Regions from separate parts of the Peribacillus sp. NPDC096447 genome, predicted to be linked through region 2. Evidence: riboswitches for the same ligand, from Rfam matches in the RefSeq annotation. Region 2 holds a riboswitch; the other holds the start of a gene.
The links. Region 2 has a riboswitch for cobalamin ahead of ACIQZD_RS16690 (ABC transporter substrate-binding protein). Riboswitches for the same ligand answer to the same signal wherever they lie in the genome.

Region 1 (7,566 bases), on a different contig from region 2:
GTAAAATATTTCTAAGAAGTATTGAGGATCACCCGTGTGTGCCGTCAACATACTGTACATCGATAAATCCCAATCCTCATTCGCTAATGTATCATCGATATTTTCTACTTGACGGATATTGACTTTCATTCCCTCAGCTAATAATTTATTCTGGATTACCTCTGCCATTACTGTTAATTCTGGACGCTGTGGAAACGTTAATAATGTCGCTTCAAATGGCTTTCCTTCTTTTTCCCACATACCTTTAGCATTTTTCTTCCAACCTTCTCGCTGCATTAATTGATTGACAGATTCAGTTTCTTCTTTATTTTCCACTTTACCAAACTGTAATACAGGAGAAAATGGACTATGCGCTACAGTCCCTTGCCCTTTCATGACAGAACTTACAATCTCTTCACGTGGAATCGACATATCTACGACTTTTCTCAATGCCAACTCTTTAAATAGTGGAGATTCCATATTGTACATCAGCATATGTGTTCTCAATGAAGTAGCTGTTAGCACTTCAAATTTTTTATTCTTCTCTAAAACAGCAATATTATCGACAGAAATATCGGTTGCTCCGTCTACATCTCCAGATTGTAAGGCCATTAATCTCGTATTGGCATCAGCGATAAATTTAATGGTCACTTCAGATAATATTGCTTTTTCTCCCCAATAATCTTCATATCTTTCAACAATAAGTGATTCATCTTGATTAAATTGTTTAATTTTAAATGCTCCTGTAAAAGCAGGATAGCTATCTTTGGCATCTATAGTCGCTACGTCTACAATGATTGTCGACGGGTCAGCTAAAGACGCTATTAAAGCCGCATTCGGTTGTATAGTTTCAATTTTCAATTCAGTATCTGATACTGCTTCCATAGACTTAATTTGCAATAGACCCTTCGCTCTTTGATCTTTATGCATAGAGCGCAGTAATGATTCTTTCACGCTTGAAGCATCCATTACTTTTCCATTATGGAAAGTTACATTATCTTGTAATTGAAACACCCACGTTGTGTCATTTTCTTGTTTCCATGATTTTGCTAGCCAAGCTGTAGGCTCTAATTCCTCATTAAGTTTAATTAATGTTTCCGCTGTTCCAGAACGCATGACCTCCCAGCTATCACTACCATGTGGATCAAGGCTTGCTGGACTCCACGAGAAAGCTAAAGTTGCCTTTTTATCTGAAGATTCTTCTTTTGTACCTTTGTTTATTGATGTTTCTTCTGTTCCTGCACATCCGATAAGCGCTAGAATACAAACTGCGAGAACCATCCATATTCCTAATTTTCGTTGGACATTCCAATTTTCTACCATTTTCTTCCCCCTATATAATTACTAAAAACAAAAAAGCATTTCTGACTATTTATAGAGGTCAGAAATGCTTTTAGTGATAAAGAAATAGGGTGCCTAAACATTTGGCCATCCAGCAATAGATGACATACGTACAGACATATGATTATCAGCATACTAACCACCTCCCTAAAAATCCCGTAGGTCTAACAGCGATGTTTAAATAGGCAGGTCTCCTGACTCAGGGCACTACTTCCAGTCCTTCCCAGGTATATCCCAGTGGTTTTTTCTGAAAGCTAACAGCAACATACTGCTTCCCAACACAGTGGCGGGTCCGTGCCGGAATTAAACCGACTTCCCTATTAAGCAAATAAAACTTTTTAAAGCTTCATTCGACACCTATTTTCTACATATGAAATTGTAAATATTATCTTTGTAAGCACTTACACTACTATCGAATAACATCAATATACTATCTACAATGATAATGATTGTCAATGGATATATATAACAGACACTATCTCCCTTTAACTTTCTGTGAAAAAGAAGGAAACTACATTTGAGTTTAGTGAAGATCATACCTTACCTTATAGGCCTGTTTTCCTCTTTTAAAAAGGCCCGTTAGGTCTTATAATAGCATTCCTATGGAACTACCTGCCCCGTTAGTTTCACAAGAGACAGATCCGATCATAAGCTAACGCACCCGTTAGTTTAAGTACACTCTTTCACAATCTTAATAATAAATAAATAAAAAAGTCGTCCTAAAAAACAGCTAATCATATATATTATTTTAAAGTAGTTGGTACAAGTTTTAAAAATTTACGGTAACAGAAAATAGTTAAAGTTAAGGGTATCAAATTCCACAGATAAAAATATGATCCATAATGGTTCCGTCTGCGGTTGTTATAAAACCGTCAGCGATTTTTATCACTACTATGGTCACCCATTTCTCACAATGGACATATAGATATAATCAGTCATTCACATATAGCCTTCGTGAGATTTCCTCTAGTGGTACTTCCCACAGTACACGGGGGATTTTTCGTGTGTAAAAGGTTTTTGATTATTACTGTAGTTTCGTGGCATACTAATTTCAGATGTCAAAATTGTCAAAATGCAACTATTGCAAATGCCCTGTATCAAACCTAAAAAGTTGATATGGGGTCATTTTCGTGTGTTCGGTCAACATTAGAACTAAATGAATAATATCCGGTTCGCTGATGATATGACTTACAGCGACTAAGGTTAAAAGCACCCATTAATTTAATAAAATAAACTTACGAACTAATTTGTAGTAAAAATAAAAAATTGAATAAGCAAATAAATAACTAACACCAGTCCAAATGATATTCCATTCATTCCTGTATACTATTTTTTCTAGACATACTAGTATGTACTCTCCAAAGGTTGTCACTAAAGTAAAAACTAAAAATGTAATAAGAATAGACATTTTTTTATAGTGAATAACACAAATAAATAAACAACCAAGTATAGGATAAAGACCTAAATCATACGGAATTCCAGTTAAAGATGATTCTTGAAATACTATATCCATCCTCCAAAAGTAGTTAAAACCCATTTCATTTATTAAAATACTTATTGCTACACCAATTGGATAAAAAATTATAAATAGCTTTGTCTGATTCCTAACCAAATAAGCACCTAAAATCCAAGGAAAAATAAACCCAACGATAATGTGAAAAAGCATATTTAACCTTCCTTTTTTTAGAATCGATTATACAGCTATTCTGCCCCTTTAGTTCCATAATAAAAGGAGCTGCTGAACAGCTCCTGAAATCAAGTAAAGCAAAATTACACTTTTCTGCAATCGCCCCCGATTGCGTAAAAACAAAGGCAAAGTTAATAAGGGCTATATTTATTAAAGGATATATATAAGAGAATGCCAACAAATATCATCATAATGATTGCCATAATTAAACCTATTATTGCTAAAGGTTTCTTCTCATTCTTTTTAAGTAAAGCTATAACACTCAAAATAATTGTTAATGTGATGCCAATATATTGAATTACCATAAAGAATTTTGGATATATATTGGTTAAAAGGGGATGTAAAATCAAGAATACTCCTAATCCAAATGAAGTAAAGCTTATCCAAGAATACTTTTTATCTTTCATATTTAAATCCCCTCGCATTTCTAAAATGAATTATCAAAATATTAATCCCTTATTAAACAATCCTGCCCGATTAATATTTAACTTTATTTTTGTTTCTAGCTAACTTTATAGCGAAGAACTGAGGAATCAAATTCAAAAAACTAACCAAGATTAATAATTGATATGGAGTTAGTGGCTTAAAATAGCCACCCCATCGTTCGTTCCCTGTCATCTCGCTGATAAAATAAAATGAAATTATTACAGATAATATATTACCAATAATAAGAAAGATTGAATTACTAACGAGTTTGCCGAAGAAAGCAAGAAGTGAAGTTACTACAATCATAATTAAATAGCCAAGCATTGAACGGTTAGCAAAATCTTGGTGCATTGAAAAATAAACAAAAGGAAAACAGTATAAACAGACTATTAGAATACCACTTACTATTTTTCTCATATTGTCACCTCTCTTTGTATATTTATAAATAGAACAAATATATAGGTTACATGGAAAACTTGGACAGCCGAAGACTATTATAGGTTGAGGTCTTATTCTTCATATATCCCTATACCTTTGTCTATCTCGATAGTCCCCACCTCTTGTAATTCATTTAAACGACTTAAACTCTCTTCTTTATCAAAAGAACTATGCCAACGATAATCATATTGATCTAATATACGGTAATGGTTACTAATCAAATTTTGTTGCAAACGAAAATCCCCTCTATACTCGACCTCTTTCCACCATATCTTACCACCCATTGTTTTTTCTTTAGGCGTACCACCATTTTTGCTAGCAATTAACTGAACAAAATCAACTGGATTGTCACCAATTGATGATATCAACAATTGGCTATGATTAAACAAAGCACAAAATGCAACAACGGTGGTCCAATTGGCTTCTGTTCTTCTTTTTTCAATTTGAACTAGTGTTTTTTTTGAAATCCCTAGAATTTCAGACATCTTATCTTGAGTAAAACTTTGTTCTGTTCGGACAAGTTTCATTTTTTCTGATATTAAATTGATGAATTCTTCTTTTTCCATATATACTAAATACTCCTTTTTAGTGTAATTTTACACTAAAAGTATAATTTTTCAACCAAAAATACCCTTTTTGAATAAAAAGCAACTTTAAAACACAAAGAAAAAAGCAAGAAATAACCTTGCTCTAAATAAGTTTGAAATCGGAATACTCTTAATTAAAGCTTGTTGAACTAACCTGCCCCTTTAGTTCCCTAAGAAAAAACCAACATCAATATATACTTTCGGTTAAACTTTTTTCAAAATGGTGCAACCTTATTACAAACGGTTAAACTTTGTTACGGTCGAATTTTATTTTAAACCCACAGAATGAACATTCGAGCAAAGTACCTAAAGGGAATGCATTTGGTTTCAGGTTTGAGTGCTTTTGAGAAAAGGTTTTATTAGCCCAAAAGTTTAAAAGGAAGAGGATTCACATTGAAAAGGGTGAGGTCCGAAGACCATCACCTCAACATTTGACGGAGAACAACAAAAACATGTGTGGTCCTTTTATCTTAATCTTATGCCTGAATGCTTGACTGTTCGGTTTGAGTTTTAATCCATTCTTCCTGACGGAACTCTTTTTCCCACTTCGAAACCACAATACAAGCGAGAACATGTCCAGGAGTATTACAAGCTGTACGTGCCATATCCAGCACACGGTCAATGCCTGCTATAATTGCGACGCCTTCTGCAGGAAGCCCTACTGCTGAGGCGGTAGCTAAAAGGACAACTAGCGAACCGGACGGAACAGCAGCAATTCCTTTTGAGGTTGCAAGAAGAACCCCCATTACAATCAACTGTTGGCCAAAATCCATTGGGATGCCATATGCCTGTGCTAGGAAAATAGAGCAAACAGAAAGGTACAATGTCGAACCATCACAATTCAGTGATAGCCCAGAAGGAATAACGAATGAAACAACACGTTTCGAACAACCGTATGCTTCCATTCGATCCATTAACTGAGGCAGAATGGTTTCCGTACTTGTTGTAGAAAAAGCGATAAGGAACAAATCCCATACCATTCGAAACACTTTAAAGTAAGAAATCTTCAAGAACCAAGCAATTATTGGAAACAGAACGAAAATAACAATCGCAAGCCCAAGATACACAACCGCAATCAACTTTGCCATCGGGATTAAAAGGGCAATACCATACTGACCTACAGAGGCTGCCATGAGAGAGAGTACACCAATCGGTGCGGTTACCATGACCATTTGTGTCAGTTTAAACATAATATTTGCAACAGATTCCATAAACTTCATTGCCGGCTCTGACTTTTTGCCAATTGCTCCAGCAGCTGCACCGAATAAAATAGCGAAGAATATAACAGCTAATAAGTCACTTTTTGCCATCGCATCAACAATGTTGCTTGGAATGATGTTAACAAGCATCGTTTTAAAATCGACAACCTTGGTAACGCTTTCATTTAATTGTGTGATATCTTTCTGGGCGAGATGGGACAAATTAAGGCCAGCACCAGGCTTTAAAATATTAACAAGTAAAAGACCAAGACCTAGAATCAGAGTGGTAATAAATTCAAACCAAATAATAGTTTTAAGTCCTAATGAACCCATTTTTTTCATGTTTCCATCGCCTGATGACCCAATGACAATAGTAGTAAAAACAATAGGCACAACAATCATTTTAATGAGATGAATAAAAGCGTCGCCAATTGGTCTTAAGGATTGGCCAAGTTCAGGAAAAAAATGTCCGATAAGTGCTCCAATAAACAATGCAATTAACACTTGAAAAGCAAAAAACTTTTTCATAGGTTGTCCTCCCTGAACGAAAGATTAATAGCATCATCACACATTTTATCAATTAATAGATAATTCCTTTCTTTTTTGACTATTGAATGAGAAAGAAGAAATAGCTTTAAAAAATTGTTTCTGCATATTTCATAGATAACCTCCAATGTAAAAAAATTATAAATATAGAAAATACTGTATCATTTTTTAATGATTTAGTAAAATACTGAATTACTATAAAGTTATACGATATAATAATAAATGCACTTCCTATATAGGTGTAGCTTTGAAACTGTTTAATCAAATTAATATAAGTAATCTTGATAAATGAACAAATAGAAAGAGCATGTTTTGATAAAAGATTAATCAAAACATGCCCTTATAATATTTAATTGGATTTATTAACCTATCCTGCCCCGATAGTTCCATAAAGAAAGAGCTGCCTTAAAGACAGCTCCGATCTTCAGCTAAAGCACCCGTTAGTTCTATAAGAAAAGCGAAGAAGATTCCTCAAACCATATAGGTTTGTGACATTTCAAATCCTCGCTAACTTTTCTGCCATTTTCATAATCTCATTTGCAACAACCACTTCAGTGCCAGAAAGTCCCACGGAACAAAACAATGTAACATCATTGATTGAAGTTCTGCCCGGTGTTTTTCCAGTTACGATGTCCGAAAGCTGTACAATATTCTGTTCATAAGGAGTATTGGCTAAAAAGTGAGGTGTTGAATAGGCACGTAACTGTTCAAGGGAATCTGTACTAATTACGGAGCTTTTACCAGCTACTTCTATGGGCAACTCATGTCCATTCATCGATTTTGGTCCAACAGTATTGATATGTACACCCGGTTTTAACCAATCCGCATCAATCACTGGTGAACGACTATTTGTAGCACAGATGATGATATCTGCCTTCTCCACACACTTTTTGGGTGAATCCATAGGAATTATATCCAAATCAAGTTTTTCAGACATTACTTCGGCAAACTTCTTTCGATTTATATCATTACGACTGTAAACCAGAACCCTTTTAATATCACGAATAGCTATAGCTGCTTCTAACTGAGTACGAGCTTGTATACCTGTTCCAATTATCGCTAGCTGTTCTGCATCTGACCGAGACATGGCATTAATAGCAGCTCCCCCAATTGCGCCCGTGCGAAGGGCACCAAGTGAATTGCCAATAATAACGCCTTTGAATACACCTGTCACGGAATCAAACACAGATACCAGTTGTTCGTGACCCGAATGATCGTTTGAATAGGTATCGTAAACTCGAAAGCCTATAACTTTTTCAGTCTCCGTTGCGGCGCCAGCAGTGAAAACCAAGTTTCCATTTTCCGTCTCCAATTGAAATCGAGGTGGTGAAACAAGGGTTGCATTTGCTTGTTCACGAAAAAC
Region 2 (7,566 bases):
TCTCAGCTGTAGGCTTCGTACCCAGGCAACGTACATTTTCTGTAATGGGCCTTGGTTGAAAAGTTGGAAAAAAATCCGTACTTGTGAAAATTAAAGAACCTTTTCTACTATGTTGACAAATCATTATTGTAAAGTGATATAATTTTAAATTGTATGCATGACAAAAGGTAGGAGATAGAATCAAATGAATCAAAAATTAATTAATACTGAAAGTAAGTTCAGACCCGAAATCGAAGGGTTACGCGTTGTTGCTGCACTGCTGGTGGCGGTTTATCATATATGGCTTAATCGTGTTTCTGGCGGGGTTGATGTATTCTTTGTAATTTCAGGTTTTCTTATTACTACTTCAATTGTTTCCACAATTAATCGAACAGGGGAATTTCGGTTTCGGCCATATGTCACAAAATTAATGAAAAGATTACTTCCTTCTGTATTTTTTATTCTTGCAATTGTTCTGGTTTTAAGTTGGTTTTTATTACCTAAATCAATTTTAGATAAAACTATACATGAAGTATTTGCCTCCATGTTTTTCTATCAAAACTGGCAACTGGCTTTTTCGAGCACGGATTATTTAGATTCCAGTCAAATGAAAACACCTGTTGAACACTTTTGGGCTTTGTCTATACAAGGACAATTTTATATAATTTGGTTTTTATTATTCACTTTGATTTTATTTTTAATAAAAAAATATAAATTAACTAAAGTTAAAACATTAATTAATACGATTTTAGGAATATTATTTGTTTCTTCTTTTATATACTCCATATATTTAACCTCTGTCAATCAGCCATGGGCTTATTTCATAACGATGACACGTGTGTGGGAATTTGCTTTAGGCAGTTTGCTCTGTATCAATTTATCATCAATTAAGGTAAATAAATATATAGCAACAGTGATAGGGTGGCTTGGATTAATCGGTTTAATTTTAACGGGAATAGTTTTCAATGTATCTGAAATGTTTCCGGGGTATATTGCCTTATGGCCAATGACCTGCGCATTATTCATTGTTTTGTCTGGTACACGCGATACAAAATATGGTGTCAAACGCTTTTTAGGTTCACCCGTAATGGTGAAGCTAGGTGGAATCGCTTTTGGAATCTACTTGTGGCATTGGGTACTATTGGAGTTCTATCGTTATAATGTCCAAGAAACTCCAGGATTCATCGTCGGAACGCTTATTATCATTTCATCAATTGCCCTTTCTTTTTTAATGACTCGGTATATAGAAGAACCAATCCGAAGCTCAAAGGACAATAAATTCTCATTCAAGAGACTCGGGATAATGGGCAGTTTGAATGTACTCTTGATTGCATCTCTTTTAATTGGAGTATATATAGATCAAAATAAACTGGAAAATAATATAAACGATAAAAATTATCCAGGAGCGTTAGCTGTAAAAAACCCTGATGATATACCTGATCAAGAACCAATTCCATCATATTCTGAAGTCTTTGATGATTTACCACAAGCGCATTTGGACGGCAGTAACCAAGGGTTGAAGGAAAGTGACTTGAAAATTGGGGAATATGGCGAAACTGAAAATTACGATGCTACAATTGCCCTGATCGGCAGTTCCCATTCAGAGCATTGGTTAGGTGCCATATTACAAGCAACAAAAGATGATAATTATCGTGTATTGAATATGACCCGTTCAGGTACACGTTTTTCAACAGGTTATGCGGATGATGATTTGAAAGGTATCTGGGTCAATAATGTTCTCGATTATCTAAAGGATGCAGATGTAGATCTAGTCATTTCTCACGCCACAGCTTCTGATACGCCTAATAATAAAATACAGCAACAGATGGTTGATCAGCTGCAGTATGTTAAAGATGAATATGGTATTGAAGTGTTAGCTGTTCGTGATGATCCAAGATATAGTTTTAATGTACTGGAATCATTAGAAACAGATGGACTAGAAGAAACTACAAAAAAAATGAATTCAGTAGATAATCAGAAAGACGAAAGCTTTTGGAGACAATTTGAAAAAGAGAATAAATCATTGCATAAAATTGACTTAACAGATTACTTTAAAGTGAACGGTAAATTTCAGCCCATTATTGGCAATGTTATAATTTATCGGGACAATAGACATTTAACGAATACTTATTCTGAAAGTTTTGGACCTATTTTTGAAGAAAAAATCAACGAGATAGGCTTAGATAGAAAGTAAGTATAGCTAAAGGGAATTTTGTTTGGAACTATTGGTTATCTTGATATAAAAAATCTGAGTTCTGTGTTTTACAGGGCTCGGATTTTTTTATATGAACTTGTGATTAGCTTTGTCTAACCGCCCCATAAATCACAAGAAAAAACCCTGTTACTACGCGGAAGAACCGCATTGTAACAGGGTTTTTTAATTAGCGTCCCAGATAGGAATCGAACCTACGACCTACAGCTTAGGAGGCTGTCGCTCTATCCTGCTGAGCTACTGGGACATATAAAAAAGTCGACGACTTATTTATTATATTTCTTATAGGCAAACTTTTCAAGCTAATAGCACATACTTATGAAAAAAAATCCTCATTAATGCTTAACAGGTCACTAAGCTCTCATCTTTCCTTTTTTTCATTTAATGGAATACTTTATTAATCACTAGTTTTCCGGTACTATTTTACTATAAAAAATCAGGAGAATGATAGTGGGAAAATATAGAGTTTTATGGATGGTTGCATTGCTGGGGATTTTGATTTTACCTGGATGCTCACAAGGGATTTTAGAAGGTATAGGCACAAGGACGGCTCCGCAGAATGCGGAAGGGCAGGAAGTGGAGGGCAAAATCGATACGGAAGACTGGATAACGGCCGAGTCCGACGTCCAGCTTCCAATCTTGATGTATCATAGCATTTCTGAAGGTAATCGCCTTCGGGTTCCAAGAGAGGAATTCCGTTCTCAGATGGCTTGGCTTCGGGAGAATGGCTACTATACATTATCTCCTGAAGAAGCATTCCTCGTTTTAACCGAGAACCGGATGCCAAGTGAGAAGTGCGTCTGGCTTACTTTTGATGATGGCTATACAGATAACTTCACGGAGGCTTTCCCGATATTAAAAGAAAATGATATGAAAGCAACTGTTTTCATGATCGGGAAGTCCATTGATAAAGGTCATCACCTGACTGAAAATCAAATGATGGAGATGAGCGGGAATGGGATTTCGATCGAAAGCCATACTATCAACCATTTGGAGCTGAACCGCATGACGGCAGAGCAGCAAGAAGCTGAAATGGTCCAGTCGAAGGGGCTATTCGACCGTATTCTCGACCAGGACACGACAGTGCTTTCCTATCCGGTTGGCCGGTATAACGAAGTGACTCTCAGGCTGTCAGAAGAAGCCGGATACAGATGGCAGTCACTACCGAACCTAGGGGAGCTTCAAGGGAACAAGGGATGCATGCCCTGCATCGAGTTCGGATTTCACCCGGGTTATCAGACGATGGGTTTGCGTCACTGATTGAAAATGCTTCAAATCATTGAAGGTGGGAGGATCATTTCGAACCTGTTCAGAAAAATCATATAATAATCGATTCTTACATGGTGTATAATGAAGGCAGTGAAAATTATATACATATGAACGATTTGGTGTCGTAATGACTTAAAAGGGAAGCTGGTGAAATGCCAGCGCGGTCCCGCCACTGTATATGGGAGCTGACGGCTGTGTACCACTGTATGAGATATGGGAAGGTGCCGTTGACGATGACCATGAGCCAGGAGACCTGCCAAAATTCGTACACCTGTAACCTACGCGGATGGGAAGGTGTGTGGCAGACCATAAGAAGTCCGTAATGATATTGTTGCCATACAAGCACCTTCCGTTTAACGGGAGGTGCTTTTTGTTTTGGGGGCATCTTCCGAGATTATTAGGTGGAAAGAAATTAAATAAAAAGATTGTGGGGAATGAAAATGAAGAAAATTTTTGGTCTGATACTGTTGATGTTGCTTGTTGCAGGCATGATGGTCGGCTGCAGTGACACTACTGATGAAGGAAAAGAAAAGCAGCAAACGAATCATGCTCAACACGAAGCTTTCCCGATTACGATTAAAGATGCAACTGGGGAAAAAGTAACGATAGAACAAAAACCGAAGAAAATCGTTTCGTTAATACCAAGTAATACGGAAGTGGTCTTTGCACTTGGTTTGGGTAAAAAGGTCATTGGTGTTTCCGATAATGATAATTACCCGGAAGAAACGAAAGAAATTGAAAAAGTTGGCGGAATGGAAATGAACACAGAGCTGATTGTCTCCATGAAGCCTGACCTTGTTCTTGCCCATGCATCAAGTGCCCATAATTCGAATGAGGGTTTACAGCAGCTTAAGGATGCTGGAATAGATGTCCTCGTAGTCAATGATGCACAAAGCTTTGACCAAGTCTATGAGTCTATTGAAATGATTGGACAGGCAACGGGAGAACATGACAAGGCAGATGAAATCGTTGCGGATATGAAAACGAAGCTCAAGGATATCGAGGAAAAAGCCAAATCCGTAAAGGAAGAGGATAGGAAGACTGTTTTAGTGGAAGTTTCGCCTTCACCGGAAATATACACACCGGGAAAAAATACTTTCATGAATGAGATGCTTAATATTATTTCAGCGGATAATGCTGCTGCTGATTTGGACGGTTGGGCAAAAATTGATGAAGAGTCGATGATTGCTGCAAATCCGGATGTCATCATTACAACATATGGTTATTATACGAAAGACGCAGTAAATGAAGTGACGGGCCGAAAAGGATGGCAAGACGTAAATGCCATTAAGAATGGCCAAGTCTTTGATGTCCATTCAGACTTGGTGACCCGTTCAGGTCCACGCTTGATAGAGGGAGTAGAGGAACTTGCCCAAAAAGTCTATCCGAACCTATTTGACAACTAAATGGACGGTTGCTTATTTGATTGCGTTGTTAATTTTGTTATTCGCAATGACGATAGGCATTTCCTTTGGTTCGGTGTCAGTACCGATTTCCGTACTTTTACAAATAATCGGCAAGGAGATCTTTCATTTGCCGATTTCTGCTGATCCGGATGTGATGCTGACGAATATCGTGATGAACATCCGCTTGCCGCGTGTGTTGCTTGCGGGTTTGGTCGGGGCATCGCTTGCGATTGCGGGTGCGGCATTTCAGGGGCTGCTCCGGAACCCGCTCGCTGATCCTTACACATTAGGTATTTCATCAGGAGCATCGGTCGGCGCCGTATTGACAATATTCTTGAATATATCACTGCCGTTCATCGGTTTATACACTCTTCCGGCACTGAGCATCTTATGCTCAGTGCTCACGATGCTCTGCGTATTGACTTTTGCAAAAAAAATGGATCGATCCATGAAAGTGGAAACGATCATTTTAACGGGAATCATTTTCAGCTCGTTTTTAAGTGCATTCATTTCATTGATGATTGCGCTGACGGGTGATGAATTAAGACAAATCATCGGCTGGCTGATGGGAAGCGTTTCAATGCGCGGATGGAATTATATTGCAATCATTTTGCCGTTTTTTATCATTGGTTCCTTTATCTTGATCATGAATACAAGCGAATTGAATGCGATGACTTTCGGGGAAGACCGGGCAAAACACTTAGGTGTGAATGTTAAGCGGCGGAAAATGTGGATCTTGATAGCCGGTTCGACATTGACAGGGGCGGCGGTTGCCGTTTCAGGGGCGATTGGCTTTGTAGGATTGGTCATTCCTCATTTTGTCCGAAAGTTATGGGGACCTGACCATAAACATTTGCTTCCGCTGTCATTGTTGATAGGAAGCGGATTTCTAATTTTGGCTGACTTTGTAGCACGGACGGTCATTGCCCCATCGGAACTGCCGATCGGGGTGATCACCTCACTTATCGGGGCACCTGCATTTGCGCTGATTTTATTAAAGAGACGGAGAGAAGGGTAAAAACGGATGCTTGAAGTTAAAGGGTTAACAGGTGGATATGACAACAAAGCTGTTTTGGACTCTGTCTCTTTTGATGTACATAAAGGAGAATTATTCGGGATTATTGGTCCTAATGGCAGCGGAAAAACGACGCTTTTAGGTATGCTTAGCGGGGTGCTCGATTATAAGGGCGGAAGCGTACGGATAAGAGGTAGGGATTTGAAGGATTATTCGTCAAAACAACTTGCACAGGTCATTGCTGTGCTCCCTCAACATTCCTCATTAGCTTTCTCCTATATAGTAAAAGAGACGGTCTCACTTGGGCGATATGCCCATCAGTCAGGTTGGTTCCATAGTTGGTCCGCAGAAGATGAAGCGATTGTCCAACGGGTTATGGAACAAACGGGCGTAGCCAATTTTCAGGATCTGCATTTTGAACGATTATCAGGAGGGGAGAGGCAGCGGGTGCTGCTGGCACAGGCACTTGCCCAAGAGCCTGAAATCCTTTTTTTGGATGAACCTACGAATCACTTGGATCTTTCCTATCAAAAAGACCTTCTTGATTTAATGAGGAAAATGGCAAAAGAGCAGAATTTGACCGTTATTTCAATTTTCCATGACCTGAATTTGGCTGGGTTATATTGTGATCGGCTGATGTTGCTTGAGAAAGGGAAAATTCAGGTTGTTGATGTGCCGAATGAAGTGCTCCAACAGGAACGGATTCAGGGTGTATATCATACGACGATCGAAAAACATCCACATCCCGCCCTTCCGAAACCGCAGATGTTCATCGTTCCGGAAAAGCATGGCCATGATACTATTCCATTGGAAATTGATGAATCTTATTTGACAGTCGGGCCTGAGATGATTCAATTGCATTCTCCGATCCCGCTTAGAACGATGTCTTCCGGAGTGACTGGTTCAGGGACGGGCTGGCATAAATATTTTGTGAATAGGCACGTCCATCATGGCTATGACTGCGAGGATCATCATGTTGAAATGGCCGATTATTTAAAAACTCATGGTTTTGAACCTCAGGAGACGGTAGGGATGATGACAGCTGTCTTTCTCGATACGGTTGCCTTCAAGCTTTTAAGAGCTGAAGATTTCTCTGTTTTCATTATCGTGACGGCTGGTGTAGGGAATGCCATCGACGCTTCTTTAGCTGACCGGCATTCTTGGAGTTCCGCTCCGGGAACGATAAATACATGGATATTCGTAAATGGACATTTGGCAGAAGAGGCTTTCATCCACAGTATAGTTACTGCGACCGAGGCAAAAGTAAAAGCGCTTCATGATTTGCATGTACTGGATAAGGTGACAAATACATGTGCAACAGGAACATCCACTGACAGCATTTTGATTGCGGCTGCTCAAAGAGGGGCAAAGCTTCAATATGCAGGCACCATCACTCCGTTAGGGAAGCTGATCAGTCGCGGCGTATATGATTGTACAGTGGAAGCATTAAAGAATAATCGGAAAAGGATTGAGGATTTATGATCTATCATCATCTTTTTGCGGTTACGCTGGCATTTTTCCTTGATCTATTAATCGGTGATCCGCCAAATTGGCCGCATCCGGTCAAATGGATAGGAACGATGATAAGCAAGCTGGATCTGGCATTCAATAGAGGGGCATATAAGAAACGGAATGGACTCTTCATGTTGATCATCGTCTTATCGGCGGTGTTATTGATTACGGGT

Region 1: it holds a riboswitch for cobalamin, as region 2 does, so the genes downstream of both, ACIQZD_RS25825 (ABC transporter substrate-binding protein) here and ACIQZD_RS16690 (ABC transporter substrate-binding protein) in region 2, are expected to answer to the same signal.

Annotation. Positions count from the first base shown of each region.
Region 1 covers NZ_JBIWEV010000018.1:2,597-10,162, reverse strand. Annotated here, with positions in the region: gene ACIQZD_RS25825 (ABC transporter substrate-binding protein) at 1-1,302, opposite strand, end outside; cobalamin riboswitch at 1,488-1,696, opposite strand; gene ACIQZD_RS25820 (hypothetical protein) at 2,537-2,986, opposite strand; gene ACIQZD_RS25815 (hypothetical protein) at 3,139-3,414, opposite strand; gene ACIQZD_RS25810 (hypothetical protein) at 3,485-3,850, opposite strand; gene ACIQZD_RS25805 (helix-turn-helix transcriptional regulator) at 3,943-4,437, opposite strand; gene ACIQZD_RS25800 (dicarboxylate/amino acid:cation symporter) at 4,935-6,185, opposite strand; gene ACIQZD_RS25795 (ornithine cyclodeaminase family protein) at 6,700-7,566, opposite strand, start outside.
Region 2 covers NZ_JBIWEV010000004.1:474,373-481,938, reverse strand. Annotated here, with positions in the region: gene ACIQZD_RS16705 (acyltransferase family protein) at 185-2,173, shown strand; tRNA gene ACIQZD_RS16700 (tRNA-Arg) at 2,365-2,438, opposite strand; partial or broken gene ACIQZD_RS16695 (polysaccharide deacetylase family protein) at 2,636-3,474, shown strand; cobalamin riboswitch at 3,561-3,735, shown strand; gene ACIQZD_RS16690 (ABC transporter substrate-binding protein) at 3,901-4,866, shown strand; gene ACIQZD_RS16685 (FecCD family ABC transporter permease) at 4,829-5,884, shown strand; gene ACIQZD_RS16680 (heme ABC transporter ATP-binding protein) at 5,891-7,363, shown strand; gene cbiB (adenosylcobinamide-phosphate synthase CbiB) at 7,360-7,566, shown strand, end outside.